DNA from 4 places in the Mesorhizobium sp. 01N446 genome. Region 3 is predicted to be linked to each of the others. Evidence: predicted binding sites of a transcription regulator. Region 3 holds the regulator's gene; each other region holds the start of a gene.
What was found. The regulator PhoB, encoded in region 3, activates phosphate uptake and scavenging genes when phosphate is short. The targets are predictions, from matches to a motif close to TGTCATNNANCTGTCAT.
Positions count from the first base shown of each region.

Region 1 (3,099 bases), on a different contig from region 3:
GGCCAGCGCCACCGGGCCTCGGGCGTGCCAGGCAAGCCGGTTGAGCGCACCGCGCTTAAGCACCTTTTCCACGCGGGGCCGTCGCAGATTTTCCCAGATGCTGAGGCTCTGCCGCGGATCGCCGGGGAAGTCGGCGACCAGAGTGGCAAGCGTCGCCGCATCCTCGATCGCCATCGCCGCGCCCTGCGCCGCGAATGGCGTCATCGCATGGGCGGCATCGCCGATCAGCGCGATGCCGGCTGGCGTTGTCCAGGGCTGTTTCTGTTCGACGGTATGCAGCGGCCATGTCAGCCAAGGGCCGGCCATTTCCACCAGCCTCACGAGTCCTGGCGCGGTGCCGCGCATAGCGGCTGCGAGGATGCCGGGATCGGCATGGCCGGACCAGCCCTCGGCGATCCGCTCGCCTTTGGTGAAGGCGACGAGGTTGAAGGCGTCGCCCTTGCTGACGGGATAGGCGACCATGTGGAAACCTGGATGCAGGAAAGTCGTGACGCAATCGGCCGCGCCGATCGCGACAAAGGCTTGCCCGGCGCTGCTGTCGGCCGCGACGGTGGTGCGCCAGGCCAACTCTCCCGAAAAACGGCTTCTTGGCGATGCCATCCTTTTCGCATCGACAAGCCCGCGCACCGACGACCAGACGCCATCGGCGCCGACCAGCAAGGAGCCTTGTTCCTCTGCCGTCTTGCCGCCGAGCTCGACGGTCGCCGTGACACCATGGCTGCCGGTCGCAATTCTTTGGACGCGCGCACCGGTTGTGAGATGGACATCAGGCATCTCTGCTACACGCGCCATCAGCGCGCTCTGCAGGTCCGCCCGGTGCGCGACGAGATACGGGGCTCCCCAGCGGTCTTCACCCGATTGCCCCAACGGCACCTGAGCCAGTTGGCGCAACGTCCTGGCATCCTTCAGCACCACCGCCTCCGGCCGCACCGCCGCCGGCAACAGCCGGTCGAGTACGCCGAGGTCGCGCAGGATGCGTGTCGCGTTGGGAGAGAGCTGGAGGCCGGCGCCTACGGCTTCCAGGCGCGGCGCCTGTTCGAACACCCGCGCGGGGTAGCCGCGTCTGGCAAAAGCAAGTGCCGCGGTCAGCCCGGCGACGCCCGCTCCGGCGATGACGATTTGCCGGGAGCGCGTGTCGTCCATCAGCTCTGTCGGGAAGGAATCAGGCGGCCTGGTCGATGTAGAGGCAGCCCGCCGGCAGCGTTTCGGTCGCCTTCAGCTTCGGCGAATAGCGGTAGAGCGTCGAGCAATAGGGGCAAACTTTCTCATTGTCGTCGCCCATGTCGAGAAACACATGCGGGTGGTCGAAAGGCGGATTGGCGCCCGTGCACATGAATTCCTTGACCCCGATGTCGATCGCCGGATGGCCGGCATCGTTCTGGAAATGGGGAATGGAACCGCCTGCCATCGTCGTCTCCTTAACGCAGTCTCGCATGCATCTGGATCATAACAGGTCTCTTTGCAAGATCGATGAAATGAAACTGTCGCAAAACCCTGTCAGAGGATAAGTTGAGCCGGTTAAGCGTGTGAGCGCGGGCGCAAAGCGATTCCGCTACCGATCACACGTCATAAAGGCATGTTAGAGCGTCCATCGCCATCTGGCGACGCTTCAAAGGAACGGTTGTGGGCAGGGACGATGAATGAACTGAAGCCGGTGCAGAGCGAATTCGTCAACGTCGAGGTGGCCAGTGCAGAGGGCGGCAACCCGGATCGTTTCGTCAACCGCGAGTTTTCCTGGCTGCAGTTCAACCGCCGCGTGCTCGAGGAATCGCTGAACACCCATCATCCGCTGCTGGAGCGAGTCCGCTTCCTGTCGATCTCGGCCGCCAATCTCGACGAGTTCTTCATGGTGCGTGTCGCCGGCCTCGCCGGCCAGGTGCGCGAAGGCATCACGCTGAAAAGCCCTGACGGCCGCACGCCCGAACAGCAGCTCGAACAGCTGCTGCGCGAAGTCGAGCGGCTGCAGGAAGACCAGCAGAAGAGCCTTTCGGCGCTCACCGTGCTGCTCAACAAGGAAGGTATCGAGAGCATTACGCGCGATGCGCTGACCAAGGACGAGAAAGTCTGGCTGGAAGAGCATTTCCAGGACCAGGTGTTTCCGGTGCTCACCCCGTTGTCGATCGACCCGGCGCATCCGTTCCCGTTTATTCCCAATCTCGGCTTCTCGATGGCGCTGCAGCTGCGCCACCGCAAGAATGGCGAGGAGATGAGCGCGCTTCTGCGCCTGCCGGTGGCGCTGAAGCGCTTCATCCGGCTTCCGGATCGCAAGAACCATGTCCGCTTCATCCCGCTGGAAGAGGCGGTCGGCCTCTATATCGGCAAGCTGTTCCCCGGTTATGAGGTCAAGGGTTCCGGCACGTTCCGTATCATTCGTGACAGCGATATCGAGGTCGAGGAGGAGTCCGAGGACCTCGTGCGCCTGTTCGAGACGGCGCTGAAGCGCCGCCGCCGCGGGTCGGTGATCCGCATCGAGTTCGACAGGCTGATGCCTGGCGAATTGCGCGAGTTCGTCGCCGGCGAGCTTGGCGTCTCGTCGAGCCGTATCAGCGTCTTGACCGGTCCGCTGGCGCTCAGCCAGATCTCCGAGATCGTCTCCATTCCTCGCGACGACCTGAAGTTCACGCCCTACAATCCGCGTTTTCCCGAGCGTATCCGCGAGCATGGCGGCGACTGCTTCGCGGCCATCCGCGAGAAGGACATCGTCGTCCATCACCCCTACGAATCCTTCGACGTCGTGGTGCAGTTCCTGCGCCAGGCCATGGCCGATCCCGAAGTGGTGGCGATCAAGCAGACGCTTTACCGCACCTCCAACGACAGCCCCATCGTGCGTGCGCTGGTCGACGCCGCCGAGGCCGGCAAGTCGGTGACCGCGCTGGTCGAGCTCAAGGCGCGCTTCGACGAGGAAGCCAACATCCGCTGGGCGCGCGACCTCGAGCGCGCCGGCGTGCAGGTCGTGTTCGGTTTCCTCGAATTGAAGACCCACGCGAAAATGTCGCTGGTGGTGCGGCGCGAGGATGGCAAGCTGCGCAACTACGTGCATCTGGGCACCGGCAACTACCATCCGGTGACCGCGCGCATCTACACCGACCTGTCCTTCTT
Region 1 covers NZ_JBFTRA010000009.1:68,091-71,189, forward strand. The annotation lists gene AC1DPX_RS27905 (FAD-dependent monooxygenase) at 1-1,143, opposite strand, end outside; gene AC1DPX_RS27910 (zinc-finger domain-containing protein) at 1,163-1,408, opposite strand; gene AC1DPX_RS27915 (RNA degradosome polyphosphate kinase) at 1,637-3,099, shown strand, end outside.
Region 1: the regulator PhoB is predicted to act here: its motif matches at 1,472-1,488, upstream of AC1DPX_RS27915 (RNA degradosome polyphosphate kinase).

Region 2 (3,099 bases), on a different contig from region 3:
GAAACCCCTGCCGCCTTGGCGATATCAGCCATCTTGGCGCTGTTTTCAAAGATGTCCGCCTTGAACCCATGGCTCAGTCGGTCGGGCAATGACTTGCCGGAATCCCGCCATGACAAATATACGAGTTTCGGCAAGGCATCGGACCACACAGGCGCGGGTCCTACGACCACTATCTTCGCGGGCACGGATGCTTTTATCCCGGCAATGGTCTCCGCAAGATCGTGTCGAAGGGTGGCGCCATTTCCCCAATCTCCATACAGGCCCCAGACTGCGAAGAGTATGACCGTATCGGGATTGCTGCGTCGAATTTCATCGAGAACGGAGCGGTTACTGTCTCCGCATGGTCCGCTCAGATCCAGCAAGGGTGGACAACTGTCCTTGGTGAATTCTGCGATATCAACATCAGGCGGTAGTTCGGTTCTCATACCGGCATAAAGCCGGGCGGCATGGGAATCGCCCCACACAAGTAACCTTTTCTGTCCGCCGACCGACGGTTTGAGGGCGCACTCAGGGGCAAAAGCCGTGAACGGATCCTCGTTTCTTATCCAGCACTCCACGGCACGCCCGTCCTTGGCATGCTCATAGTGCCCGTAGGCGAGGACATCGCGAATTTCTGCTGGAAATCTCAGAGGAAACCCCTGTGTGAAAACGCCGGCAAACCCTGATAACCCCAGGAGCGCCGCGGCCGCCACCAGAGGCTGAAGGCTCCATCGCCTCCACGCTCCAAATCTGATGGGCTTTTCGACAAACCAATACGTCGCTGCCGCCAAACCAAGACTTGCCCCCAGACAGACAAATGTTTGCGGGGCAGAAAGCGGGCTGCCTTCATATGCTCTTGCGAAGACGAGGAGCGGCCAATGCCAAAGGTACAAGGGATAGCTGATCAATCCGATCGCGACCAACAGCCTGCCGCCAAGCATCCGGTTCACTGATCCGGACGAAGCCCAGATCAGCGCCGCGGTGCCCAGGGTAGCGGCGATATTCGGCAGAAGGGTTTTGGAGCCGAGGACAAACGCTGCCGCCGATATCGCCAGGATCGCGGCGATGCCGAGAAGATCTGCCCGGTAAGATGACGCGTGACGACCGCCAGCGCTGAAACTCGCGGTTGCGATAATCCCCCCCAACGAAAGCTCCCAAGCCCTCGACCACGGGGCATAGAAGGCAGCATTTGGATCTCGGACAGATAACCAGATACTGACCGCCAAGGACACCAGCGTAACCAGGATGAGAGGCGCCAAAACGGGCCGTTTCAACCAGACCAGGGCGCCTAAAAACAACGGCCAGACAACGTAGAATTGCTCCTCAACCCCCAAGGACCAAAGATGCAGCAGCGGCTTTGTTTCGGATGCGGCATCGAAATACCCGACTTCGCTCCAGAATTGAAAATTCGGAAAGAATAGCGATGAGGCCAGAATCGACTTGCTTAATCTGGCCATCTCTTCAGGGTCGAAGAGAAGCCACCCCAGAGCAAAAACGCTCGCCAACACCAGGACAAGCGCCGGAACTATCCGGCGGACGCGGTTTGCGTAGAAACGCTTGTATGTGAACGTGTCCCTGACAATGATCGAAGTGATCAGGTAGCCAGAGATCACGAAGAAGATGTCGACGCCGATGAATCCGTTTGGAACAAGAGCCGGGAAAGCGTGAAACGCCAGGACCAAGATGACGGCGACGGCACGTAACCCGTCTATGTCGCGTCTATAGCCGATCGCAGACGGCATCTTCACCGGTTCCCGCTTCTGCCGGGTCTCGACATCGCTGCCTGCCTGAACGCCGGCGGGCCTCTCGGAGTCGCCGCAACGCAATACTGAACTGTGAGACTCCCATCGGCCCGCTCCCGCGCAGACCATAACCAATCACCGTCTTGCTCCCATCCTTCGAATGAATATCCGAAAACAAGGTGGTACCAAATGACGTTGCGGTGAGGTGCCAACCGATCTTGCGTGCGACGGCTGTAAAGAACACGTCAACAGGCTGTCACCGGCCTGTCATGACCCTGGGTTACCCGCTTGCGCCAGAGCAAATGGGGAATCAATTTGTCATGACCGACGTCTCCTCGGATCTGGTTTTTCGCCGCGGCAAGGAAGTTGGAAAGGCCGTCTACCAGAACCGCGCGCTTTCCAAAGCCGGCATTTCCGAGCGGCTGTTCGCCTTCCTGTTTTCCGGTCTCGTCTACCCGCAGATCTGGGAAGACCCCGATGTCGACATGGAGGCCATGCAACTCGGCCAAAACCATCGCGTCGTCACCATCGCTTCCGGCGGCTGCAACATCCTGGCCTACCTCACCCGTTCGCCGGCAAGGGTCGACGCCGTCGACCTCACCACCGCCCATGTCGCGCTGAACCGCATGAAGCTTGAGGCGGTGCGCCGCCTGCCCTCGCAGGGCGATCTGTTTCGTTTCTTCGGGGCCGCCGACACCAGCCACAATTCGCAAGCCTACGATCGTTTCATCGCGCCGCATCTCGATCCGGTCAGCCGTCAGTACTGGGAGCGCCGCAACTGGCGCGGCCGCCGGCGCATCGGCGTCTTCGACCGCAATTTCTACCAGACCGGCCTGCTCGGCCTGTTCATCGCCATGGGCCACCGCACGGCGAAATTCTTCGGCGTCAACCCGGCCCGCATGATGGAAGCCAAAAACATTGGCGAACAGCGCCGCTTCTTCAACGATGAGCTGGCGCCGGTCTTCGACAGGAAGCTGTTGAAATGGGCGACCTCGCGCAAGGCTTCGCTTTTCGGCCTGGGCATTCCGCCGGCGCAGTATGATTCGCTGATCACATCAGGCGACGGCACCATGGCCAGCGTGCTGAAGGCCCGGCTGGAAAAACTCGCCTGCGATTTTCCCCTGGAAAACAATTACTTCGCCTGGCAGGCCTTTGCTCGCCGCTATCCCGAGCCCGGCGAGGCCGCCCTGCCCGCCTATCTGGAAAAGCAGAACTACGACACCATCCGCGGCAACATCGACCGCGTCGCCATCCACCACGCCAATCTGATCGAGTTCCTGGCCGGCAAGGATGCGGGCACCGTCGACCGCTTCATCCTGCTCGATGCGCAGGACTGGATGACCGATGACCAGCTCAATGCGCTGTGGTCGGAAATCAG
Region 2 covers NZ_JBFTRA010000002.1:578,859-581,957, forward strand. The annotation lists gene AC1DPX_RS11115 (acyltransferase family protein) at 1-1,721, opposite strand, end outside; gene AC1DPX_RS11120 (BtaA family protein) at 1,991-3,099, shown strand, end outside.
Region 2: the regulator PhoB is predicted to act here: its motif matches at 1,965-1,981, upstream of AC1DPX_RS11120 (BtaA family protein).

Region 3 (3,099 bases):
CCGCATCTACGAGCTCTATCCCAAGCAGACCGCCGAGGGCCAGGTGCTGCTCGACGGCCAGAACATTCTCGACCGCTCGCAGGATCTCAACCTGCTGCGCACCAAGATCGGCATGGTGTTCCAGAAGCCGACACCGTTCCCGATGTCGATCTACGAGAACATCGCTTTCGGCGTCAGGCTCTATGAGAAGATCAGCAAGGCCGAAATGGACGGCCGTGTCGAGCAGGCGCTGAAGCGCGCGGCGCTGTGGACCGAGGTCAAGGACAAGCTCAACGCCAGCGGCCTCAGCCTGTCGGGCGGCCAGCAGCAGCGGCTGTGCATCGCTCGCACCGTGGCGGTGAAGCCGGAAGTCATCCTGCTCGACGAGCCGGCCTCGGCGCTCGACCCGCTGTCGACCGCCAAGATCGAGGAACTGATCGACGAGCTGCAGGCCGACTACACGATCGTCATCGTCACCCACAACATGCAGCAGGCCGCGCGCGTGTCGAAGCAGACGGCCTTCATGTATCTGGGCGAACTGGTCGAATTCGACAAAACCGAGAAGATCTTCACGTCGCCTCGCGAGAAGCGCACGCAAGACTACATCACCGGCCGCTTCGGCTGATCGCACGCATACGAGGACCAGGATCATGGCCGAACACACAGTCGCAGCCTTCGACGAGGATCTCGGACAGATCAGCAGGCTGATCAGCGACATGGGCGACCTCGCCGGCTCGATGGTCGGCGGCGCCACCAAGGCGCTGCTGAATTCCGACAATGCGCTCGCCCAGCGCGTGGTCTCCGACGACGCCATCATGGATGCGCGCCAGCGCGAGCTCGACGACCGCGCCATCACGCTGATCGCCAAGCGCCAGCCTATGGCCGACGATCTGCGTCATGTCGTCGGCTCGATCCGCATGGCCGGTGATCTCGAACGCATCGGCGACCTTGCCAAGAACATTGCCAAGCGCGTCGGCACCGTCGGCCTCAGCTCCACGCCGCGCGACCTGTCGCATTCCATCGACGCCATGGCGCAGCTGGTGCTGATCCAGGTGCAGGGCGTGATCGAGGAATATGCGGCGCGCGATGCCGCCGCACTGGCGAAGCTGCGCGCCGACGACGAACGCATCGACGTCAAATACACCTCCGTCTTCCGCGAACTGCTGACCTACATGATGGAGGATCCGCGCAACATCACGGCCTGCACGCATCTGTTGTTCTGCGCCAAGAATCTCGAACGCATCGGCGACCATGTGACCAACATCGCCGAGAACGCGTACTATGTCCTGACCGGCACGCAACTGCCCGCCAACCGTCCAAAGCAGGACGAGACGGCGATGTCGGCGCCGGCGGCCTGAGCGCAGGGGTAACCAAGCGATGATCGCACCACGCATCATGGTGGTGGAGGACGAGGAGCCGCTCGGCGTGCTCCTCCGCTACAATCTGGAATCGGAGGGTTATCAGGTCGAGGTGGTGACACGCGGCGATGAAGCCGAAATCCGCCTGCAGGAGAACGTGCCCGACCTCCTGGTGCTCGACTGGATGGTGCCGGCGGTGTCCGGCATCGAACTCTGCCGGCGCCTGCGGATGCGGCCCGAGACCGAGCGGCTGCCGATCATCATGCTGACCGCACGGGGCGAAGAAAGCGACCGTGTGCGTGGGCTGTCCACCGGCGCCGACGACTATCTGGTCAAGCCGTTCTCGACGCCGGAATTCATGGCTCGCGTCAAGGCGCTGCTGCGCCGCGCCAAGCCGGAAGTGCTGTCCAGCGTGCTCAAGGTCGGCGACATCGTGCTCGACCGCGAATCGCACCGGGTCTATCGCAAGAAGAGCGAGATCCGGCTCGGACCGACCGAATTCCGCCTGCTCGAATTCATGATGCGCCACCCCGGCCGCGTGTTCTCGCGCAGCCAACTGCTCGACAATGTCTGGGGCGAGACGATCTACATCGACGAACGCACTGTCGACGTGCATGTCGGCCGGCTGCGCAAGGCGGTCAACAATGGCCGCATGCCGGATGTCATCCGCACCATTCGCGGCGCTGGCTACGCGATCAGGGAAGATTGAAAGCGACCTGATTCAGGCGACGTTTTTCTTGGCGGCAAGGCCCGCTTTCGTTTGCACGCCCGGCGCGAAAATCTCCTGGTCGACGAAGGTCAGCGCGCGCATGGCACAGCCTTCGCGGATCAGCGGCAGCTCGTTCGGCTCGGTGTCGAAGGAGATCGATTTCGAGTGCTGGCCGCCAGCGGTCTGGGCGATCGCCTCGCGCAGTGCCGGCTCGATCAGGTCGAAGGCGGCGGCGCTGACGCCGACCATGGCGACGGGCGCGGGATCGATCAGCGCGAACAGGCTGCCGAGGCCGTAGCCAAGTGCCTCGCCGGCCTTGCGGTAGGCTTCGCGCTCGGGCCCGTCCCGTTCGCGTGCCGTGGCGGCCAATGCCCGCATCTGCGCGTCGCTGACATCGGCCACCGGCTCGGTGTCCTCGCTGAGCTGCCTGGCGTTGCGCCAGATGGCATAGTTGCCGGCATAAGCCTCGACGCAGCCACGGCGGCCGCAGCGGCAGAGCGCGCCGCCCGGCCGATGGATCATGTGGCCGAATTCGCCGCCCGAGGAATGGGTGCCGGTGAAGAGCTCGCCCTTCAGCACCAGGCCCATGCCGATGCCGTGCGACAAAAGGATGGCAATGAAGTCGTCGCGGTAGCGCTCGGGATCGCGCCAGCGCAGCGCCACGGCCATCATGTTGCAGTCGTTTTCCATGGTGGCGGGGATGCCGAACTCGGCTTCGAGTATGTCGGCGAAGGCGATGTCGGTCTGCGGCGTGATCGGCGACCAGAGCATCGCCCGGGCTTCGGTGTCGGTGATGCCCTGGATCGCCAGCGCGATGCGGGCGACGCTGCGCACATCGATGTCGGGATCCTCGAGCCGCCGTCGCACGATTGCCGTGCATTCGCCGATCAGCGCTTCGCGCGACATGGTCAGCGTGTCCAGCCGGCGCTGTTCCTCCGATATCACCTGGCCGGCATAGTCGATGACGGCGACGGAGAGGAAATTCAGCGACAGCACCACGGTCATGACAGCCGCGGCCTCCGGGTTGAGGCCAAGGCCGACCTGCGGCCTGCC
Region 3 covers NZ_JBFTRA010000001.1:1,617,488-1,620,586, forward strand. The annotation lists gene pstB (phosphate ABC transporter ATP-binding protein PstB) at 1-604, shown strand, start outside; gene phoU (phosphate signaling complex protein PhoU) at 630-1,337, shown strand; gene phoB (phosphate regulon transcriptional regulator PhoB) at 1,357-2,046, shown strand; gene AC1DPX_RS07860 (ROK family protein) at 2,059-3,099, opposite strand, start outside.

Region 4 (3,099 bases), on a different contig from region 3:
GCGCCGGTCCCGATCAGGATCTGCAAAACCCGCTCGGCATCGGCGGGGAATCCTTGCACAAGTGGTTTGTCGACACCCCAACCTTCCGCAATATGGTGCTCGGAAAAGATGGCGGCACCAACGATATCAACGAGACGTTCGCGGCGCGCAGTTTCGAAAACCTCGGCGCATGGATCCTCGGCCGCAACATGTTCGGGCCGATCCGCGGCGAGTGGCCCGACGACAGTTGGAAAGGCTGGTGGGGCGTCAACCCTCCCTACCATGTGCCGGTTTTCGTGCTGACGCACCACGAGCGGGCGCCCATCACGATGGAAGGCGGCACGACCTTCTATTTTGTGACCGACGGCATCCATTCGGCGCTCGAACAGGCCAAGGCGGCGGCCGGCGGCAAGGATGTGCGGATCGGCGGCGGGGTCTCCACCATCCGGCAATATCTGCAGGAGAGCTTGATCGACGAGATGCATCTGGCAATCTCGCCGGTGTTGCTCGGCAAGGGCGAGCACCTCTTCGCTGGCCTGGACATGTTGAAGCTTGGCTATCAATGCACCGAGCAGGTGGCGACGGCGCTTGCCACGCATGTGGTGATCAAACGTGGTTAGCGGCTTTCTCCCCGTTCTACGGGGAGAAATGCCCGGCAGGGCAATGAGGGGCGGCGCTGACGTTTCGAAGATTTGCGCTGCCGGCGACGCAAGCGATTGCATACGGTTGAAGGATGACTAGGCCCAACTTTCGACGCTGGCGCTGCCTCTCATCCGCCTGCCGGCACCTTCGCCCCGTATAGTGACGGGGAGAAGGGAGCTAGTCTCAATACTTCTCCGGCACGTAAAGTTCGCGCGGCAGCGTCTGGCGCTCGTATTCGGGATTGAAGACGCGTTCCGGTAGTGTGATTTCCTCGTGCGGCACCTCTTCATACGGCATCTGCTTGAGCAGATGATCGATGCAGTTCAGACGCGCGCGCTTCTTGTCGTTGCCCTCGACGATGAACCAGGGCGCCTCGGGAATGTTGGTGCGGGCGAAGGTTTCTTCCTTAGCCTTGGTGTACTGCTCCCAGCGCACGCGCGACTGCAGGTCCATCGGCGACAGCTTCCATTGCTTCATCGGGTCATGGATGCGCATCAGGAAGCGCATCTGCTGCTCCTCGTCGGTGATCGAGAACCAGTACTTCACGACAGTGATGCCCGAGCGCACCAGCATGCGTTCGAACTCGGGGACGTCGCGGAAGAATTCCTCGACCTGCCCTCCATCGGCAAAGCCCATCACCCGCTCGACGCCGGAGCGGTTGTACCAGGAGCGGTCGAACAGCACGATCTCGCCGCCTGCCGGCAGATGCGGGACATAACGCTGGAAGTACCATTGCGACTTCTCGCGCTCGGTCGGCGCGGGCAGCGCCACGACACGGCAGATGCGCGGGTTGAGCCGCTGGGTGATGCGCTTGATGACGCCGCCCTTGCCGGCGGAATCGCGCCCCTCGAAAATCACCACCAGCTTCTTCTTGTGGTAGGCGACCCAGGACTGCAGCTTGATCAGTTCGGACTGCAGGGTGATCAGGTCGCGAAAATATTGCATGCGGTCGATCGAAGGCGGATGCGCGTTCTTGTAGATCTTGGCGATCTCCATCGACAGCGCCGGCTCCGACATCTCGAGCTCATAATCTTCGTCGAGCGTGTCGGCGAGCTCGGCTTCGAGCCAGTCCTTGGCGGGAGAATTCTGTCTTAGCTCGGTCATTTGCACTGCTCCGCTTGCAAGCCCTGTCGGTTTCCGTACGGCGCCCCAAAGTGCTGGCCAGCAGCCTGGAAGGGAAACACCTGAGCCGACTTCAATATAGACCGGCAGTGACGGTTTTATTGCAGCCCAAGCGCGATAGCGGCCGCCGCGGCGGCCGCCATGTCCAATTGATCCATCGCCATGGCATGGCGACAAGCCGGCTGAATTGTCCTACAAATGGCCGTCACATTCCGGGCAGCCCTTTGGCCCCGCCCCCATTCAACACGATCGCGAGGACTGACATGGAATACCGCACCCTTGGCCGTTCCGGCCTGAAGGTTTCGACACTGACTTTGGGCACGATGACCTTCGGCGGCACRGGACCCTTCGCCGCGGTCGGCAACAGCGATCTTACCGAAGCCAAACGCATGATCGACATGTGCATCGACGCCGGCATCAACCTCATCGACACCGCCAATGTCTATTCCAACGGCCTGTCGGAGGAGATCATCGGCGAGGCGCTCGGCGGCAAGCGCAGGAACGACGTGCTGATCGCCTCCAAGGCGCGCATGCGGATCGGCGGCGGGCCGAACGACGAAGGCCTGTCGCGCCACCACCTGATCCGCGAATGCGAGAAGAGCCTGAAGCGGCTGAAGACCGACGTCATCGATATCTATTTCGTTCACCAGTGGGACGGGCTTACCCCGGTCGAGGAAACGGTCGCGGCGCTCGACACTTTGGTCAACCAGGGCAAGGTGCGCTATATCGGCTGCTCCAACTGGTCCGGCTGGCAGGTGATGAAGGCGCTCGGGATCAGCGACAGCCGCCACCAGCAGCGCTTCGTCACCCAGCAGATCCACTACACGCTGGAGGCGCGCGAGGCGGAATATGAACTTCTGCCGATCTCGGTCGACCAGGGACTGGGCGTGCTGGTCTGGAGCCCGCTCGCCGGCGGCCTGCTGTCCGGCAAATACCACCGCGACAGCCCGACCGCACGGCAACTCGCCGGCTGGTCCGAGCCGCCGATCCGCGACGAGGACCGGCTCTGGCGGATCGTCGACGTGCTGGTCGAGATCGGCAGGGATCGCGGCGTGTCGGCCGCACAGGTGGCACTCGCCTGGCTGCTCGGACGCCCCGCCGTCTCCTCGCTGGTGATCGGCGCCCGCAACGATGCCCAGCTCAAGGACAATCTCGCGGCCGCAAGCCTGGCGCTCAGCCATGAGGAACGCCAGCGCCTCGACGAGGTCAGCCGGCCGGCCTTGCTCTACCCCTATTGGCACCAGCAATTGACGGCAAAGGATCGTTTTGGCGCCGCCGATCTGGTGATCGACCGCAGCGTCATCTGACAGCAGAGGAGCAACGCCCAAAGCACGTCACGTCGAAGCGGATTGAGGT
Region 4 covers NZ_JBFTRA010000008.1:297,618-300,716, forward strand. The annotation lists gene AC1DPX_RS27275 (dihydrofolate reductase family protein) at 1-599, shown strand, start outside; gene ppk2 (polyphosphate kinase 2) at 805-1,725, opposite strand; gene AC1DPX_RS27285 (aldo/keto reductase) at 2,007-3,050, shown strand.
Region 4: the regulator PhoB is predicted to act here: its motif matches at 1,833-1,849, upstream of ppk2 (polyphosphate kinase 2).